DNA from 3 places in the Mesorhizobium sp. M0293 genome. Region 2 is predicted to be linked to each of the others. Evidence: predicted binding sites of a transcription regulator. Region 2 holds the regulator's gene; each other region holds the start of a gene.
What was found. Region 2 encodes PhoB, which activates phosphate uptake and scavenging genes when phosphate is short. Its sites were predicted from a motif close to TGTCATNNANCTGTCAT; they were not measured.
Positions count from the first base shown of each region.

Region 1: NKJ06_RS14350 (ceramide glucosyltransferase) is a predicted target of PhoB. The motif match lies at 3,696-3,712, and genes of this name have one in related genera.
Region 3: NKJ06_RS01050 (RNA degradosome polyphosphate kinase) is a predicted target of PhoB. The motif match lies at 3,605-3,621, and genes of this name have one in related genera.

Region 1 covers NZ_JAMYSA010000032.1:1,872-8,524, reverse strand. Annotated here, with positions in the region: gene NKJ06_RS14360 (2'-deoxycytidine 5'-triphosphate deaminase) at 1-977, opposite strand, end outside; SAM riboswitch at 1,076-1,153, shown strand; gene NKJ06_RS14355 (O-succinylhomoserine sulfhydrylase) at 1,211-2,398, shown strand; gene NKJ06_RS14350 (ceramide glucosyltransferase) at 2,413-3,564, opposite strand; gene apaG (Co2+/Mg2+ efflux facilitator ApaG/CorD) at 3,815-4,207, shown strand; gene NKJ06_RS14340 (Hsp33 family molecular chaperone) at 4,252-5,283, opposite strand; gene argF (ornithine carbamoyltransferase) at 5,377-6,288, opposite strand; gene NKJ06_RS14330 (aspartate aminotransferase family protein) at 6,306-6,653, opposite strand, start outside.
Region 2 covers NZ_JAMYSA010000024.1:57,180-63,832, forward strand. Annotated here, with positions in the region: gene eglC (endo-1,3-1,4-beta-glycanase EglC) at 1-302, opposite strand, end outside; gene phoB (phosphate regulon transcriptional regulator PhoB) at 972-1,661, opposite strand; gene phoU (phosphate signaling complex protein PhoU) at 1,681-2,388, opposite strand; gene pstB (phosphate ABC transporter ATP-binding protein PstB) at 2,414-3,217, opposite strand; gene pstA (phosphate ABC transporter permease PstA) at 3,214-4,065, opposite strand; gene pstC (phosphate ABC transporter permease subunit PstC) at 4,069-5,052, opposite strand; gene pstS (phosphate ABC transporter substrate-binding protein PstS) at 5,117-6,172, opposite strand.
Region 3 covers NZ_JAMYSA010000001.1:197,524-204,176, reverse strand. Annotated here, with positions in the region: gene ppx (exopolyphosphatase) at 1-1,239, opposite strand, end outside; gene NKJ06_RS01050 (RNA degradosome polyphosphate kinase) at 1,239-3,440, opposite strand; gene NKJ06_RS01045 (zinc-finger domain-containing protein) at 3,685-3,930, shown strand; gene NKJ06_RS01040 (FAD-dependent monooxygenase) at 3,950-5,191, shown strand; gene NKJ06_RS01035 (TIGR02117 family protein) at 5,420-6,085, opposite strand; gene NKJ06_RS01030 (amino acid ABC transporter ATP-binding protein) at 6,199-6,653, opposite strand, start outside.

The DNA.
Region 1 (6,653 bases), on a different contig from region 2:
CCGACGATCTGGCCATGGTCGAGGATGAACGGCACCTCGTGGCTGCGCACTTCCAATACCGCCCGGCTGCCTGTGCCGCCGGACGCCGAATGGCCGAAGCCCGGATCGAAGAAGCCGGCATAGTGGACCCGGAACTCGCCGACCAGCGGATCGAAAGGCGTCATCTCGGCGGCGTAGAGCGGCGGCACATGCACCGCTTCCTGGCTGACGAGGATGTAGAATTCATCAGGGTCGAGCACCAACTCGCCGGCGCCGCTCTTGTGGATCGGCTCCCAGAAGTCGACGACCTCCTGTGCGGCGCGCTTGTCGACGTCGACGAGACCGGTGTGATGCTTGCCGCGATAGCCGACAAGCCCGTTTTGATCGCCGTTGAGGTCGATCGACAGCGCGATGCCGCCGCCGGAAATGTTGGGCGGCTCGGTGGCAACCAAGATCTGCGCGCGATGCAACTGGTGCAGTTCGGCCTCCGACAACAGCGCATTGCCGGTACGGAAGCGTATCTGCGACAGGCGCGAACCGGTGCGCGCGACGATCGGGAAGGTGCGCGGGCTGACTTCCAGATAGAGCGGCCCGTGATAGCCGGCGGCGATCTTGTCGAACTCGTGGCCGCGATCGGTCATGACGCGGGTGAAGATGTCGAGCCGCCCGGTCGAACTCTTGGGATTGGCCGAAGCCGAAATGTCCGCCGGCAATGCCAGGCTTTCGAGCAAGGGCACGATATAGACGCAGCCGGTCTCCAGCACCGCGCCCTCGGCCAGGTCGATCTCGTGCAGCTGCAGCCGGTCGAGCTTTTCCGAAACCTTGTGGTTGGGACCCGGCAGGAAGGAGGCACGCACACGCCAGGCCTTGTCGCCGAGCCTGAGATCAAGGCTGGCCGGCTGGATCTGGTCGGCATCGAGCGCACGCGCCGACTTCAGCGCGCCGGACTGGAACAGCGCCGAGATGTCCTGATCGGGAAGAATGCCTGTCTGCCGCAAGGCTCTGCTCCTAGAGGGCAGGCTTTTTCGGAACCTGCTTGGTACAAACCTCTTAATGAAGCCGGCAATTGACGCAAGCGTGGCACGGGTCTAAAGGGTCATTATCCCGTGGTGATTTGGCCGGTCGGCTTGCAGCCACGTTAAACAAGTCGCTAAAGGACCGTCGGGCCGCAAGGCCGTATGGACCGGTTGCGACTTTCGCGGCCGGTTTTTTTGTGTCTGGAAGAAGAGCGATGAGCACCAACAAGCGCAACTGGAAGCCTCAGACGGCACTCGTGCACAGCGGAACGCTGCGTTCCGGTTTCGGCGAAACGTCGGAAGCGATTTACCTCACCCAGGGCTACGTCTACGAAACGGCGCAGGCCGCCGAAGCCCGTTTCAAGGGTGAGGAGCCGGGCTTCATCTATTCGCGCTACGCCAATCCGACCGTCGACATGTTCGAAAAGCGCATGTGCGCGCTGGAAGGTGCGGAGGACGCCCGCGCCACCGCCTCCGGTATGGCTGCGGTGACGGCAGCGCTTCTGTGCAGCGCCAAGGCCGGTGACCATATCGTGGCGGCGCGCGCGCTGTTCGGCTCCTGCCGCTGGGTGGTCGAGACGCTGGCGCCGAAATACGGCATCGAGGCAACACTGGTCGACGGCACCGACATCGCCAACTGGGAAAAGGCGGTCAAGCCGAACACCAAGCTGTTCTTCTTGGAAAGCCCGACCAACCCGACGCTGGAAGTCGTCGACATCGCCGCGGTTGCCTCGCTTGCCAATTCGATCGGTGCCAGGCTGATCGTCGACAATGTCTTCGCCACGCCCTTGCAGCAAAAGCCGCTGCAGCTTGGCGCCCACATCGTCGTCTATTCGGCGACCAAGCACATTGACGGCCAGGGGCGCTGTCTCGGCGGCGTCATCTTGTCGGACAAGAAGTGGATCGACGAGAACCTGCACGACTATTTTCGCCACACCGGGCCTAGCCTGTCGCCTTTCAACGCCTGGACGCTGCTGAAGGGCTTGGAGACGCTGCCGCTGCGCGTACGCCAGCAGACGGAAAGCGCAGGCCGGATCGCGGATTTCCTGGCCGAGCGGCCGGAAATCGCCCGCGTCATCTATCCCGGCCGGGCCGACCACCCGCAGGCCGATGTCGTCAAGAAGCAGATGTCGGGCGGCTCGACTCTGATCTGCCTGGACGTCAAGGGCGGCAAGCAGGCGGCCTTCGCCCTGCAGAACGCGCTCGACATCGTGCTGATCTCCAACAATCTCGGTGACGCCAAGAGCCTGATCACCCATCCGGCGACGACGACGCACAAGAATTTGAGCGACGAAGCGCGTGCTGAACTCGGCATCGGGCCGGGCACGCTCAGGCTGTCGGTCGGCCTGGAAGACACCGACGATCTGCTGGAGGATATCGCGCAAGCGCTGAAGGCCAAATAGGAGGCCTTTGGCTTTCAGGCGCCGGATGGCGTCTCTTCCAGCTCGGCCGCCTTGGTGCCGATCGTCATCGCATTGCCGCGCCACTCGACGGCACCGCCGAGCCAGCCGCGCGCCCACATCGCCGGCAGAATCAGGTCGCGCATTGCCATCGCCGCGACCATGCGTGGCGACAGGTACCAGCCCTTTGAGCGGGCCAGAATGCACTCGGGAAGGTAGAAGGCTGCCAGCACGGCAATGGCGGTTGCCCAGAGGCTGAAGCCGGCGCTTGCCGTCGCAATCAGCGCCAGCACCAGCGGCACCACCGCGCCAGTCAGGATTTCAGGCGCGAAGAACAGCGGGAAGGTGACGCGGCGCAGGCGAGCCCAACGGGCCTGGCGCGACCAGATCTCGCCAAATGTGCGCAGACCGAGCGGCTGCTCGAAGGGCGCGGCGACGAGATTGACGCGCAGGCCGAGGCCATTGACCAGCTTGGTCGCGGCGGCGTCCTCGGCGATCTCGGCGGCCAGCGCGCGGATGCCGCCATTGGCATCGAGCATCGGCTTGTTCCAGAGCATGCTCTTGCCTTGGGCAAAGCCAAGGCCAAGCGCCTCGCCCGAATATTGCCAGCGTGCCTGCAGCGTGTTGAGGAAAGCGCATTCGACTTCAGCCCAGAAGCCGGCCGGCCGCGAACCGATCGGCGTCGAGCAGACAAGGCCGGTGTCCGGCCGCCATGCAGCCATCAGGTGCTGGACGTAGTCTCTCGGCATCAACACGTTGGAATCGGCCAGGATCACCCAATCGTGCCGCACCGCTTCCCAGCCCTTGACGCAATTGTTGAGTTTCGGATTGGCGCTGACGCGGTCGTTGCCGATCAACAGCCGGGCCGGCACCTTGGGAAACAGGACAATCGCCCTGTTTATCAGTTTGACCACCGGATCGTCGGCATGGGCGACGCAGAAGACCAGCTCGTAGCGCGGCCAGTCGAGCGAAAAGGCGCGCTCCAGCGTCTCGTGCGTGAAGGGTTCCACGCCACGCGACGGCACGACGATCGACACCGGCCGCGGCTTGCCGACGGGCGGCGCTATGATGCGGCGCCGTTTCAGACGCGACGCGGCAAGCACGATGCTGGCGAGATTTGAGAGGATGAGAGCAGTTGAAAGCGCGGCGGCTATGAGAGTGAGTTCCATCGAGATCCGGTAGCTCCAGGAAAGCCGCCCACCAGAACAATCTAGGGGCATGACGACAGATCTCAACAGTTCGACAGAGCGCCCGAGTCGCGCGGCATTGATCGGCACACACCATCATTGACCATTGTCACGTGTCACTTAAATGACATTCTTGGCCGGCACCTGCACGTCAGACCGCGATGATAGGATGCGTACCGTTGACCGGCCACCACGAAGCGCCGAAAGTTACAGGATTGTTTTGGAGCCGCTTATGTACAGCGCCGTCACGCGCAACATCGAAGTGCAGGTCAGGCCGTTCTATCTGGAGGACCGCTCGGATCCGTCCGAGAACCGCTATGTCTGGGGCTATCAGATAACGATCGACAATCAGTCGGACGACTTCGTGCAGCTGTTGTCGCGCTATTGGCACATCACCGACGGCACCGGCCGGGTCGAAGAGGTACGCGGCCCAGGCGTCGTCGGCGACCAGCCCGAACTCAATCCCGGCGACAGCTACCAATACACGTCCGGTTGCCCGCTCTCGACACCGTCCGGCATCATGGTCGGGCACTACACGATGCGCAACGAGCGGGGCGAGACGTTCGACATCGCCATCCCCGCCTTTTCACTCGACCTGCCGGGGACGCGGCGGACGGTGAACTAATTTGCCTCGCCGGCCGCGAGGCAGCTGGCGAGGCGTGTTTTTCTCTACTGAGCCGCAAATTCCGCCGGGTCGAAGTCGTATTGCTTCGAGCAGAATTCGCAGGCGACGTGGATGCCGCCATCTTCGGTGCTGTCCTTGATCTCCTGCGCGGAGAAACCCTCGAGGATGCCGCGGATCTTGTCCCGGGAGCACGAGCACCGGTCGGCGACCGGAACGCCGCCAAAGACGCGCACGCCATGCTCGTGGAACAGCCTGTAGAGCAGCCGCTCGGCGCCGATCGTCGGGTCGATCAGTTCGGTCGGCTCGATGGTGCCGAGCAGCGCCAGCAACTCCTGCCAGGAATTGTCGGCCGGATCGTGGATCTCCTCGCGCGGATCGCCATCGCCGCCCGGCAGGTCCGGCACGCGCATGCGCTCTGGCGATTGCGGCAGGAACTGCGCCAGGATGCCACCGGCGCGCCACTGCTCGCGGGCGCCGCCAGGGCCGGGCGTCAGCAGCTTGGCCACCGAAAGCCTGAGATCGGTCGGAATCTGCTCCGACTGACGGAAATAGGTGCGTGCTGCATCTTCCAGCGTCTCGCCATCGAGCTGGACGATACCCTGATAGCGCTGCGTGTGAGCGCCCTGATCGATGGTCAGCGCCAGCACGCCGGTGCCGAGCAGGGTCTGCTGGGACGTTTCGCCCGCCGCGACCAGCGCTTCCAGCCGGTCGGCATCGAAACGCGCATAGGCGCGCAGCGCCGAGGGCGTGGAAAAATCCGCGACCAGCATGTCGACAGGCCCATCGGTGCGGGTCTGCAGGATGAACTTGCCCTCGAACTTGAGCGAGGTGCCAAGCAGCACCGTCAGCACACAGGCTTCCGCCAGCAGGCGGGCGACCGGCTCGGGATAGTCGTGGCGGCTAAGGATAGCGTCGAGCATTGGCCCGAGCTGGACGGTGCGGCCGCGCACGTCGAGCGGGCCGACCTCGAAGGGCACGACGTGATCGTCGCCGGCGTAGCCGAATTCGCCGAGTTTGGGGTGATGTTCAGTCACTTGATAGGTTTCCAACATAACAAAGCTCCAGGGCGCGGCCATGCCGCCCTGTCGGGAGCATGCGTCGAAACGCGCTTGATTTGCGTGATGTGGCGCAAATAGGCATCACACCCCGGCAGATCAAGCTCCCAGGGCTCAAGCGCCGAGACACCAGGCGAGCACGGCCTTCTGGGCGTGGAGCCGGTTCTCGGCCTCGTCGAAGACCACCGAATGCGGCCCGTCGATGACCTCGTCGGTCACTTCCTCGCCGCGATGCGCCGGCAGGCAGTGCATGAACAGCGCGTCCGGCTTGGCCTTGGCCATCAGCTTGGCATTGACCTGGTAGGGCGAGAATACGTTGTGGCCGCGGGCGCGATGCTCCTGGCCCATCGACACCCAGCAATCGGTGACGATGCAGTCGGCCTGATCGACGGCTTCCTCGGGCGAGCGGGTGAAGTGCAGCTTGCCGCCATGCGCCTGCGACCAGTCGATATGCTTCTGCGCCGGCTCGCTGCCCTCGGGCACGGCGACGTTGAGGTTGAAGCGGAACTGGGCCGAGGCTTCGAGCAAGGAATGCAGCACATTGTTGCCGTCGCCGGTCCACGCGATGGTCTTGCCGGCGACCGGACCGCGATGCTCTTCGAAGGTCATGATATCAGCCATCAGCTGGCAGGGATGGGTGTCGTCGGTCAGTCCGTTGATCACCGGAACGGTAGCGTTCTCGGTCAGCTCCAGCAGCCGCTCATGCGAGGTGGTACGGATCATGATCGCATCGACATAGCGCGACAGCACCTTGGCGGTGTCGGCGATGGTCTCGGAACGGCCGAGCTGCATCTCGGTGCCGGTCAGCATGATGGTCTCGCCGCCAAGCTGACGCATGCCGACGTCGAAGGAGACGCGCGTGCGCGTCGACGGCTTGTCGAAGATCATCGCCAGCACCTTGCCTTCGAGCGGCTTGGTCCGCTCGCCGGCCTTGAGGCGTGCCTTTCGCACCACTGCATCGTCCAGCATGAAGCGCAGATCGCCTTCGGAGACGGCGGAAAGATCGGTGAAATGGCGAACTGACATCAGCAATGGTTCCGGGATTACTTCGCGGCGGCGGCGGCGCTCGCCTCCGCCAGGCCCTTGGCGCCGGCGCGGATGCGGTTGAGCGCGTCGTGGATCTCGGCGTCGGTGACGGTGAGCGGCGGCAACAGGCGAATGACGTTGTCGCCGGCCGGAACCGTAAGCAGGTGCTGGTCGCGCAATGCCATGTTCACCTTGGTGTTGGGCATGGCGCATTTGAGGCCGAGCATCAGCCCGGTGCCCCTGATGTCCTCGATGACCTCGGGAAACTCGTCGGCGACCGACGCAAGCCCCTGCTTCATCAGCAGCGCCTTGCGCTGGACGTCTTCGAGGAAGCCGTCTTCCAGCACCACATCGAGCACGGCGTT
Region 2 (6,653 bases):
CGATTGGCGCCGGTAACGACGAGGTTCTCGAAATTGTCGGGGAGCTTGTAGCTCATCCATGTGTCGATCGTGTCGATCCCTGCCCCGGGATCTTCAACCACCTTATTGTTGGTGGAATAGAGGTGATAGTAGTCGTCGCCGGCGCCACCGTAGATCGTGACATTGACGCCGGTGTCTCCCCAGAAGGAGTCGTTGCCGGAGGTGCCATGCAGTTCTGGCCCGGACCCGGTGGCCGAGAACCAATGAGTGGAAGCGCCGGTGTAGGGAAGGGGGATGCCTTTGGCGTTTAAGACCGTGCTCATCAGAAATCCTTCCTCATGGTGTCCGACCTGGTCAAATCATTCGGCGCAAAGTCCGGCGACCGCTTTCAAAGCAACGTTGCAAAGAACGAGATCGTTCCACGGAATCGTCATTCGATCCGAGATCGTATTGAATATTCGGAGTACACACAATGAATAAAGAGCAGAGAACCTGCTGTAGGTTGAAGTAAATTTAATAAAATTGTGTATTTATGCAAAATACACATCCTATATATAAATTAACTCAAATTAATTCTTGAGTGCGCGGCTTGTTGGTCGGAGTCTGCGGGCAAGATGGCGATGTGACCGACTAATGCGTGTCGCTGGCCGTGCTTCCTGCCGCCAGCCGGGGCACATAGAGAGTTTGGGAGATCGGAGAACGCCAGAAGCTGCCTGTCGCTTTAGCCCAAATGCGGTCATTCGAAAACTGATGGGGATGACCGCTCCTGGCGTCACGTGCTCGCTCCCCATCGATGAGACGAATGCAACATTCCAGCCTTCGCGGCCGTTGGCGACCGCCTGCTAATCGAGTTTTCCTGGTCACGATCTATCGGGACGGAACAGGCACCTAATGCATGTCGCCCAAAAGCGACCTCGGTTTTGGGAAAACGACATGCATAAAAAACAAACACCTAAAGCGCGTCGCCTGAATCCGTTCAACCGCGACGCGCTTTAGTCTTCCCTAATCGCGTAGCCTGCCCCACGAATGGTCCGGATGACATCGGGCATGCGGCCATTGTTGACCGCCTTGCGCAGTCGGCCGACATGCACGTCGACCGTGCGCTCGTCGATGTAGATCGTCTCGCCCCAGACATTGTCGAGCAGCTGGCTGCGCGAGAACACGCGGCCGGGATGGCGCATCATGAATTCGAGCAGGCGGAATTCGGTCGGTCCGAGCCGAATCTCGCTCTTCTTGCGATAGACCCGGTGCGATTCACGATCGAGCACGATGTCGCCGACCTTGAGCACGCTGGACAGCACTTCCGGCTTGGCGCGGCGCAACAGCGCCTTGACCCTGGCCATGAACTCCGGTGTCGAGAACGGCTTGACCAGATAATCGTCGGCGCCGGTCGAGAGGCCGCGCACGCGGTCGCTCTCCTCGCCGCGCGCGGTCAGCATGATGATCGGCAGCCGCTCGGTCTCGGAACGCATTCGCAGGCGCCGGCAGAGTTCGATGCCGGAAACCGCCGGCACCATCCAGTCGAGCACCAGAAGGTCGGGAACGTTCTCCTGCAGCCGGATCTCGGCCTCGTCGCCGCGCGTCACCACCTCGACCTGGTAACCTTCGGACTCCAGATTATAGCGGAGCAGCACGCCTAGCGGCTCCTCGTCCTCCACCACCATGATGCGTGGCGCGATCATCGGCTGGTCACCCCTGTCATCATGCCGCCGGCGCGGACATTGCCGTCTCGTCCTGCTTCGGACGATTGGCGGGCAGCTGCGTACCGGTCAAAACATAATAGGCATTTTCGGCGATGTTGGTCACGTGGTCGCCGATGCGCTCGAGGTTCTTGGCGCAGAACAACAGATGCGTGCACGCCGTGATGTTGCGGGGATCTTCCATCATGTAGGTCAGCAGTTCGCGGAACACCGACGTGTACTTGACATCGATGCGCTCGTCGTCGGCGCGTAGTTTTGCCAACGCCTCGGCGTCGCGGGCAGCATATTCCTCGATGACGCCCTGCACCTGGATCAACACCAGTTGCGCCATTCCATCGATCGAGTGCGAAAGGTCGCGCGGCGTAACGCTGAGGCCGACAGTGCCGACGCGCTTGGCGATGTTTTTGGCAAGGTCGCCGATGCGTTCGAGATCGCCGGCCATGCGGATCGAACCGACGACATGGCGCAGATCGTCGGCCATCGGCTGCCGCTTGGCGATCAACGTGATGGCGCGATCGTCGAGCTCGCGCTGACGCGCATCCATGATGGCGTCGTCGGAGACGACACGCTGTGCCAGCGCGTTGTCGGAATTCAAAAGCGCCTTGGTCGCACCGCCGACCATCGAGCTGGCGAGATCGCCCATGTCGCTGATGAGCCTGCTGATCTGACCGAGATCCTCGTCGAAAGAAGCGACTGTGTGTTCGCTCATGATCCTGTCCCTCGTATGCCTGAACTCAGCCGAATCGGCCGGTGATATAATCCTGCGTGCGCTTCTCGCGGGGCGACGTGAAGATCTTCTCGGTGCGGTCGAACTCGACCAGCTCGCCCAGATACATGAAGGCCGTCTGCTTCGACACGCGCGCCGCCTGCTGCATGTTGTGGGTGACGATGACGATCGTGTAGTCGGCTTGCAACTCGTCGATCAGCTCCTCGATCTTGGCGGTCGACAGCGGATCGAGCGCCGAGGCCGGCTCGTCGAGCAGGATGACTTCCGGCTTCACCGCCACGGTACGGGCGATGCAGAGCCGCTGCTGCTGGCCGCCGGAGAGGCTGAGGCCGCTGGCGTTGAGCTTGTCCTTGACCTCGGTCCAGAGTGCTGCCCGCTTCAGCGCCTGCTCGACGCGACCGTCCATCTCGGACTTGCTGAGCTTCTCATAGAGCCTGACGCCGAAAGCGATGTTTTCATAGATCGACATCGGAAATGGTGTCGGTTTCTGGAACACCATGCCGATCTTGGTCCGCAAAAGGTTGAGATCCTGCGAGCGGTCGAGAACGTTCTGGCCGTCGAGCAGCACCTGACCTTCGGCGGTCTGCTTGGGATAGAGCTCGTAGATGCGGTTGAAGACGCGCAGCAGCGTCGACTTCCCGCAGCCCGAAGGCCCGATGAAAGCGGTGACGCTGCGCTCCGGCAAGGACAGCGTGATGTCCTTCAGCGCCTTCGACTGGCCGTAGTAGAAGTTGAGGTTCTTGACCTCGATCTTGGCCTTGGCGGTGGCCTCGGCGGCGATCGTCATGTCTGGAGACAACATCTGGCTCATTTGTCCTCTCTGCGTCCGGTCAGGCTGCGAGCAACGATGCTGAGCGCGAGAACCGTCAATGTGATGATGAGTGCGCCGGTCCAGGCCAGTTGCTGCCATTCCTCGTAAGGGCTGAGAGCGAACTGGAAGATGGTGACAGGCAGGCTGGCCATCGGCGCGTTGAGATTGCTCGACCAGAACTGGTTGTTGAGCGCCGTGAAGAGCAGTGGCGCCGTCTCGCCGGAGATACGGGCTATCGACAGCAATATACCGGTGACGATACCGGAAAGCGCGGCGCGGTAGGCGACCGACTTGATGACCACCCAGCGCGGCGCGCCGATCGCGGTGCCGGCTTCGCGCAAGGCGTTCGGTACCAGGTTGAGCATGTCTTCGGTGGTACGCACGACGACCGGAATGACGAGGATGGCGAGCGCGACAGCACCGGCGATTGCCGAGAAATGCCCCATCGGCCGCACCATCAGTTCGTAGACGAACAGGCCGATGATGATCGACGGCGCCGACAACAGGATGTCGTTGATGAAGCGCACCACGGTGGTCAGCTTGGAAAAGCGACCATATTCGGCCATGTAGGTGCCGGCCAGCACGCCGATCGGCGTACCTACGATGACGGCGATGATCGTCATCACCACGCTGCCATAGATGGCGTTGAGCAGGCCGCCAGCGTCGCCGGGCGGCGGCGTCATCTGCGTGAAGACGTCAAGGGACAGGCCGGCGGCGCCCTTGTAAACCAGCGCGCCAAGGATGAGCGCCAGCCAGGCAAGTCCGATGCCCGCCGCGGTGACGCACAGCGTCATCATGACGGCATTCTTCCTCTTGCGGCTCTGGTGAAGCGATGTGGCTGTCGACATCGGTCAGGCTCCGGTGCGGGCATCGATGCGCATCAGCATGTAGCGGGCGATGGCAAGGATCAGGAAGGTGATGACGAACAGGATCAGGCCGAGCGCCACCAGCGAAGACGTGTAGAGGTCGCCGACAGCTTCGGTGAACTCATTGGCGATGGTCGCGGAGATCGTCGTTGCCGGCGCGAACAGCGAGGTCGAGATGCGGTGCGCGTTGCCGATGACGAAGGTCACCGCCATGGTTTCGCCGAGCGCGCGGCCAAGGCCGAGCATGACGCCGCCCATGATGCCGATCCTGGTGTAGGGAATGACCACGCGGCGGGTCACTTCCCAGGTTGTGCAGCCGATGCCGTAGGCCGATTCCTTCAGCACCGGCGGCACCGTGTCGAAGACGTCCTTGGTGATCGAGGTGATGAAGGGCAGCACCATGATGGCAAGGATCAGCGACGAGGTCAGCAGGCCAATGCCGTAGGGCGGACCGGCAAACAGGCTGCTGAGGCCGGGAATGCCGTGGAAAACGCCGATGATAAAGGGCTGCACCGTCGTCTGCAGGAACGGCGCCAGCACGAACAGGCCCCAGATGCCGTAGATGATCGAGGGGATGCCGGCGAGCAGCTCCACCGCCATGCCGATCGGCCGCCGCAGCGGGCGTGGGCAAAGTTCGGTCAGAAAGATGGCGATGCCGATGCCGAGCGGCACGGCAATCAGGATGGCGATGGCGGAGGTGATGATGGTGCCGTAGATCGGCGCCAGCGCGCCGAACTTCTCTGTCACCGGGTTCCAGCTTTCGCTGGTCAGGAAGGAGAAGCCGAAGGTCGACAGGGCTTGCCAGGAACCGGCAAAAAGCGAGATCGCAACGCCGCCAAGCAGGACCAGCACCAATATGGCGGCAGCCCGGGTCATTCCGTGGAAGATCGCGTCAGTCAGCGCGAATCGTCTGACAATCGCGTCGCGCGAACCTCGAATGGCTGGCAAGGCTTCCTGGACAGCGCTCATGTGAAGCTCGGCTCTTTGAGTTGAGGAAAAGGAGCGCCGCGGCGCGGCGCTCCTTCAAAGGAAGTTACTCGCCGGCGTAGACGGGCTTGCCGTCGGCCTGGATATCGGCCTTCCAGGAGGTCTTGATCAGGTCGACGACGCTGTCGGGGATCGACACATAGTCGAGCGCCTTGGCGGTTTCCTTGCCGTCCTTGTAGGCCCAGGCAAAGAACTTCAGCGCTTCGCCGGTGGCTGCAGCATCGTCGGGAACCTTGTGGATCAGCACCCAGGTCGAGGCAGCGATCGGCCAGGTGGTGTCGCCGGGCTCATTGGTGATGATGACGTTGAAGTTCTTCGCGCCCTTGAAATCGGCATTCGAAGCAGCGGCGCCGAAGGATTCGAGCGACGGCTCGACGACCTTGCCTGCGGCATTCACCAGCTTGGAGTAGGACAGGCTGTTCTGCTTGGCATAGGCATACTCGACATAGCCGATGCCGCCGTCGGTCTGCTTGACGGTGTTGGCAACGCCTTCGCTGCCCTTGGCACCGACGCCGGTCGGCCATTCGACCGCCGTGTCCGAACCGACCTTGTCCTTCCAGTCGGGCGACAGCTTGACCAGGTAGTCGGTGAAGTTGAAGGTCGTGCCCGAGCCGTCCGAGCGATGCACGACGGCGATCGCGGTGGACGGCAGGGTGAGGGTCGGGTTCAAGGCCTTGATCGCCGCATCATCCCAGGTAGTGATGGCGCCGAGGTAGATCTGGGCCAAGGTCGCGCCGTCAAGAACCAGTTCGCCCGGCTTGACGCCGGTGAGGTTGACGATCGGCACGATGCCGCCCATCACCATCGGGAACTGGATGAGGCCGTTCTTTTCCAGGTCGGCATCGGACATCGGCTTGTCGGTGGCGCCGAAGGTCACGGTCTTGGCGATGACCTGCTTGATGCCGCCGCCCGAACCGATCGACTGGTAGTTGAGGCCGACGCCGGTGTCTTTCTTGTAGGTGTCGGCCCACTTGGCGAACACTGGATAGATGAAGGTCGAGCCGGCGCCGGAAAGATCAGCTGCCATTGCCGCGGAAAGGGTGAAAGTGGACGCCGTAGCCATTGCAATCGCAACGGCCGCTGAGCGGATGAAATGTCTCATGTGGCCTGCTCCTGTTCGGAAGATGGTCTCTCGGCGCCATTCCTCTCGGCGCCCGCTGAGGCCAATAGCCTTCGATTATTACAGTCGCATGACAGTTTGATGTCACCCCGGTAACGCGTGTCCGGGACGAGCAAAATGCCGCCTGGCCGGCGCTCCCGATGGAACGCGGCTTTGCCCCCGGAATCAGGGACTTGCTACATTTAGGCCGTAGGTGGCCGGCGATTTGGGTTTCAACAGGATTTTATAAAGAAAAGCCGGACGGGAGCGCGTTGCTCTCGGCCACGGTGTCGTGGCCGGGCCATCGCCGAAAACAGGTCCGTTGGGGTAGGTTGACGCTGTCTCATGCCGGCGGTCGCTGCTCCCGCCCGTAACTGGAAAGAGCGGAATTCGAATGTGGTCATTCTCTCGGCTGCGTGCCGCCTTTGATATGGCGCGATCGCGCCATAGTCTTGGCGTTGGCGGTAGCCGCGAATCTTCGCCG
Region 3 (6,653 bases), on a different contig from region 2:
GAAGATGCCGTCGTGACGGTAGGCGTTGGCCATTGCCAGGAAGGCACGGCCGGGATGGTCAACACCGAAGAAGGACGCGTGGGCAATGATGTTGAGCGACTGCTTGCCGCGATATTCGGGATGCGCGCGCCAGCCGATGTCGGCCAGCAATGCGGCCGCATGGCGATAGCGTGCCTCATCCTCGGTCTCGTCGATGCCGAAGGCGGCAAAGGTCCTGGCGGTCCAGTCGACAAGTTCATGCGCATGGGTGACGGAGCGCGAGCGCAGCCGGGCGAGTTCCTCCGAGGCCGAAATCAACGGATCGGCCTTCTGTTCGGCCTCGTCGAGCAGCGAATAGAGAAAGCCTTCGCGCACGCCGAGCGCCGAGACGATGATCTTCGACGGCTGCATCGCCGCCATGATCTCCTGCAGCACGATGGCGCCATAAGGCAGCAGCGAACGGCGGTTCTTGGAAACGCCCTCGATCCCCTTGACCTTCTCGATCTCGGCTTTGGCCACCTGCTTGAGGAAATTCGCCGCGCTTTCGGCGGATATCTCGTAGTGGTGCATGACGCCGAGCGGATAGTTGGTCATTTCCATGTGCAGCCGGGCGAGATTTCGCCAGGTGCCGCCGACGGCGTAGAAGGGTCTGCCCTGCCCGCCTTTCAACAGCTTTGCCTTCGCGAGTTCGTCACGCGCGATCTTCGCCGCCTGGGTCAGCGAATTCTTGGCCATGTCCTGCAGGCGCAGGCCGCCCAGCGGCAGCGTTATGCCGTCGCCGATCGCTTCACCGTCGACATCGACCAGTTCGAGGCTGCCGCCACCCAGATCGCCGGCGATGCCATCCGCCGGATGGAAACCGGAAATGACACCAAGCGCCGAATAATAGGCTTCCTGACGGCCGCTGATCACACGGATCTCGGTCTTCAGCACGTCCTCGGCGCGGTGAATGAAATCGGGACCGTTGATAGCCTCACGGGCGGCGGCGGTGGCCAGCACATACATCTGTTCGGCGCCGGCCTGGTCGGAGAGCGCGCGAAAGCGGCGGAACTCTTCCATCGAGCGGGTCACCGCCTCGGGGTCGAGCTTGCCGGTCGAAACGATGCCACGGCCGAGACCGGCCAGCATCTTTTCGTTGAACAGCATGGTCGGCGAACGCGCCAGCCCCTCATAGACGACGAGACGGATCGAATTCGATCCGATGTCGATGATGGACAGCGGTCGGCGGTCCTGCAGCCGGCCCTGGGAATCAGACAGCATCAGCCGGACGCTGCGGCGTTCTTCTTGCGACGCTTGAACTGCGCAATGCGCTTGGGCGCATGCGACTTCAGCGCGTCACCCCGTCCCGACAGGCTCGGATTGGTCATGAAATATTCCTGCGCGTTGAACGGTTCCTCACCCTCCTCCAGCACCACGCGCCGGGAGGTTCCATCAGCCAATACGTCGAAACTTTGCTGATTGTCCATGATGTTGCCCAGCATGATCTGGCCAAGGATCTGTTCATGCACAGTTGGATTGGTAATCGGCACCATGGTCTCGACGCGGCGGTCGAGATTGCGTGGCATGAGGTCCGCCGATGAGATGTAGACGATCGCCTCGTCCGACGGCAGGCCGTGGCCATTGCCGAAGCAATAGATGCGGCTGTGCTCGAGAAAGCGGCCGACGATCGATTTGACACGGATGTTTTCCGACAGGCCCGGAACCTGCGGCCGCAGGCAGCAGATGCCGCGCACGACAAGGTCGATCTCGACGCCGGCGCGGCTGGCATCATAGAGCGCGTCGATGATGATCGGATCGACGAGCGCGTTCATCTTCATCCAGATGCGCGCCGGCTTGCCTTCCACAGCATAGGCAATCTCGTCGGCAATATGCTTCAAGATGCGGCTTCTCAGCGTGAACGGCGAGATCGCCAGGCGCATTTCATCCGTCGGTTCGGCATAGCCGGTGATGAAATTGAAGAGCTGGGCGACATCACGCGCTATCGTCGGATCGGTGGTGAAGAAGGACAGGTCGGTGTAGATGCGCGCGGTCACCGGATGGTAGTTGCCGGTGCCAAGATGCACGTAATTGCGCAATTTGCCGTCCTCGCGCCGCACCACCAGTGACATTTTCGCATGTGTCTTCAGCTCGAGGAAGCCGAACACGACCTGCACGCCGGCACGCTCGAGGTCACGCGCCCAGCGGATGTTGGCTTCCTCGTCGAAGCGCGCCTTGAGCTCGACCAGCGCCGTAACCGACTTGCCGGCCTCGGCCGCGTCGACCAGCGCGCGCACGATCGGGCTGTCATTGGAGGTGCGGTAAAGCGTCTGCTTGATCGCCACCACTTCCGGGTCGGCCATCGCCTGGCGCAGAAACTGCACCACCACGTCGAAGGATTCGTAAGGGTGGTGGACGACGATGTCCTTCTCGCGGATGGCGGCAAAACAGTCGCCACCATGCTCGCGGATACGCTCGGGAAAGCGCGGATTGTAAGGCGTGAATTTGAGATCGTCGCGGGGAACGGCGACGATTTCGGAGATCTGGCTGAGCGCCAGCGGACCGGTCAAGACGCTGATGCGGCTCGACGAGACACCAAGCTCGCCGGCGACGAAGTCGCGTAGTTCCGCCGGCATCAGTATGTCGAACTCGATCCGGATCACCGAGCCGCGGCGGCGCCGCTTCAGCGCCGTTTCGAACAGGCGCACGAGATCCTCAGACTCTTCCTCGACCTCGATATCACTGTCCCGGATGATGCGGAATGTGCCGGAGCCCTTGACCTCGTAGCCGGGAAAGAGCTTGCCGATATAAAGGCCGACCGCCTCTTCCAGCGGGATGAAGCGGACATGGCGCTTGCGGTCCGGCAGACGGATGAAGCGCTTCAGCGCCACCGGCAGGCGCAGCAGCGCGCTCATCTCTTCGCCGTTCTTGCGATGGCGTAATTGCAGCGCCATCGAGAAGCCGAGATTGGGGATGAACGGGAACGGGTGCGCCGGGTCGATCGACAGCGGTGTCAGCACCGGAAACACCTGCTCCTGGAAATGGTCTTCCAGCCAGATTTTCTCGTCCTTGGTCAGCGCATCGCGGGTGATGGTCTCGATGCCTTCCTTGTTGAGCAGTACGGTAAGCGCCGAAAGGCTCTTCTGCTGGTCTTCCTGCAGCCGCTCGACCTCACGCAGCAACTGTTCCAGCTGCTGTTCGGGGGTGCGCCCGTCAGGACTTTTCAGCACGATGCCTTCGCGCACCTGGCCGGCGAGGCCGGCGACGCGCACCATGAAGAACTCGTCGAGATTGGCGGCCGAGATCGACAGGAAACGGACACGCTCCAGCAGCGGATGATTGAGGTTCAGCGATTCTTCGAGAACGCGCCGGTTGAACTGCAGCCAGGAAAACTCGCGATTGACGAAGCGATCGGGATTGCCCCCCTCCGGGCTTGCCGCCTCGACGTTGATGAATTCGCTCTGCACCGGCTTCAGTTCGTTCATATTCCGCTCTTCCACACCGTCTGCCGGCTAGGGCGCCGCGCGCCCTCCAGGACGCGCAAAGGACGCTCCACCACTCCAAGGCGACGCATGATCCTTTCCGAAAACCGACGTCGGTTTTCCGGGTCATGCGTTAACCGGCTTAACTTATCCTCTGACAGGGTTTTGCGACAGTTTCATTTCATCGAACTTGCAAAGAGGCCTGTTATGATCCAGATGCAGAAGAGACTGCGTTAAGGAGACGACGATGGCAGGCGGTTCCATTCCCCATTTCCAGAACGATGCGGGCTACCCGGCTATCGACATCGGCGTCAAGGAATTCATGTGCACGGGCGCCAACCCGCCTTTCGATCACCCGCATGTCTTTCTCGACATGGGCGACGACAATGAAAAAGTCTGCCCGTATTGCTCGACGCTGTACCGCTATTCGCCCAAGCTGAAGGCGACGGAAACGCTGCCGGCCGGCTGCATCTATATCGATCAGGCCGCCTGATTCCTTCGCGACAAACCCGATGAACGAAACGCGCTCCCGGCAGGTCGTCATCGCCGGGGCGGGCGTCGCCGGGCTGACCGCAGCGCTTGCTTTCGCCAAACACGGCTATTCCGTGCAGGTGTTCGAACAGGCGCAGCGCCTGGAGGCGGTAGGCGCCGGCCTCCAGCTTTCTCCCAATGCGACGCGCATCCTTGGCCAGCTTGGCGTGCTCGACCGGCTGCTGCCGGCAGCGGTGCGGCCGGAAGCCGTGGTGTTGAAGGACGCCGCATCGCTGCGCGAACTGGCACGCGTGCCGTTGGGGCAAGCCGCCGAGACGCGCTGGCAGGCGCCCTATCTCGTTGCTCACAGGGCCGATCTGCAGAGCGCACTGATGGCGCGCGTTGCCGAGATGCCGGATATCCATCTCACCACCGGCGCCCGCATCGGCAGCGTTGCCACCGGCACCCATGGCATCACGGCGACGGCCGAGATCGACGGCGGAACCATTACGGCCGAGGGCTTCCTGCTGGTCGGCGCTGATGGCGTCTGGTCCTCGGTGCGCGGGCTTGTCGATTCGGCCAAGGGGGCTGCCTCGCCAAGAAGCCGCTTTTCCGGCGAACTGGCCTGGCGCGCCACCGTGGCAGCAGACAGCGCCGCCGGACAAGCCTTTGCAGTGATCGGCGCCAAGGACTGCGTCACCACTTTCCTGCACCCAGGCTTCCATATGGTCGCCTATCCCGTCAGCAAGGGTGACGCCTTCAACCTCGTCGCCTTCACCAAGGGCGAACGCATTGCCGAAGGCTGGTCCGGCCATGCCGACCCCGGCATCCTGACCGATGCCACGCGCGGCACGGCGCCTGGCCTTGCAAGGCTGGTGGAAGTGGCTGGCCCGTGGCTGACCTGGCCACTCCATACGGTCGACCAGAAGCAACCCTGGACAATGCCGAACGGCATCGCGCTGATCGGCGATGCCGCACATGCGATGACCCCGTTCGCGGCGCAAGGCGCGGCCATGGCGATCGAGGATGCGGCGACACTTGCCGATATCATCGCCGACTTGCCTGCCGATCCTCTGGCCGCGCTTGCCGTCTGGGAGCAGTCACGGCGGCCGCGTGTCGCGCAGGTCGCCCGACGCGGCGCTGTCAACCGGCTGGCCTGGCATGCCGCGGGTCCAGTGGCGATCGCGCGCAATGTGTTCCTGATGATGCGCTCTCCGGAAAAGCTCGCGGCGGATTTGGACTGGCTTTATGGGTGGCGGGCTCAGAAGATCATTCGACGCTGAGCGTACAAGCACAATCGGTTGGTGGGACAGCACCCCCCTCTGTCCTGCCGGACATCTCCCCCGCAAGGGGGGAGATCAGCCGCCACCACTGCTTTCGCCAATCACCGACGTCGCGAAATGAAGTGAGGCGTCGCAACTGCCAATCTCCCCCCTTGCGGGGGAGATGTCCGGCAGGACAGAGGGGGGTGTGAAGGAACGCGACGCTTGCCAATTCGCGGAATGCCCACGCTAATTATACAGCCGCATCGACAGACCGAGCGATACCGGCAGCGGGTTCCACCAGCCGGTGCGCAGGCCGGCGGTGCGCAAGGCGGCCGCCGTCCAGGTGTTGCAGCCGACCAGCGCGTTGAAATGGCCGTTGGCTTCGTAGAAGCCGTCGAACCTGGAATAGGCCGCGTCCGGAACAAGGATCGGACCCTTCGGCCCCCGCTGGAAACTCGCATCGATGAAATCGAGCAGCGCCGCGAAGCGCTCCTCGCCGATATCGAAGCCGGCAATGGGACGCCCTTCGTCGATGTCGCCGGCGACATCGACATGCACGACCGACGCGTCGAGGGTCAGTGCCTTCATCACCGGCACCGCCTTCAACTCAGACCATGTCGGCGTCTGCAGATAGAAGGCGCGGCCGCCCCAGCCAAAGACGATGTAGCGGATCTGCGGACTGTCGGCCGGTATGCCGGCGTCGACCAGGAAGTGGAAGCGCTGGCGCACGGTATCATCGACCGGGATGGCGATGTCCGTGTGGATCGGGTTCTTCAGCATCAGGATGCGGTGCGTGTCGGCGGGGGCTGCGGCGGCCGGCCGCCACAGCGGCCGCGGCACGAGAGCGCCCATCATCAGAGCGAGCGCAATGACGATCAACAGAAGGCCTAGAAATCGTCCCAGCTTTTTCATGAATGGCGGCCCTGCAAACGCGTCCCGGCGCCACGAGCCGCCTGCCTTCTGGTCATCCATACGCAAAAAAGCCCGGCACTGTTTCAGCCGGGCTCTTTGTGATCATCGGAAGGCTAGTGCAGGATCTGCGACAGGAACAGCTTTGTGCGCTCGTGGCGCGGGTGGTCGAAGAACTCGGCCGGCGTGTTCTGCTCGACGATCTGGCCCTGATCCATGAAGATCACGCGGTTGGCGACCTTGCGGGCAAAGCCCATCTCGTGGGTGACGCACAGCATGGTCATGCCTTCTTCGGCGAGCCCGACCATCGTCTCCAGCACTTCCTTGATCATTTCCGGATCGAGCGCCGAGGTCGGCTCATCGAACAGCATGATACGCGGGTTCATGCACAGCGAGCGGGCGATAGCCACGCGCTGCTGCTGGCCGCCGGACAGCTGGCCGGGATATTTGTGGGCCTGTTCCGGAATCTTGACGCGCTTGAGGAAATGCATGGCGATTTCCTCGGCCTGTTTCTTCGGCGTCTTGCGCACCCAGATCGGCGCCAGCGTGCAGTTCTCCAGGATGGTCAGAT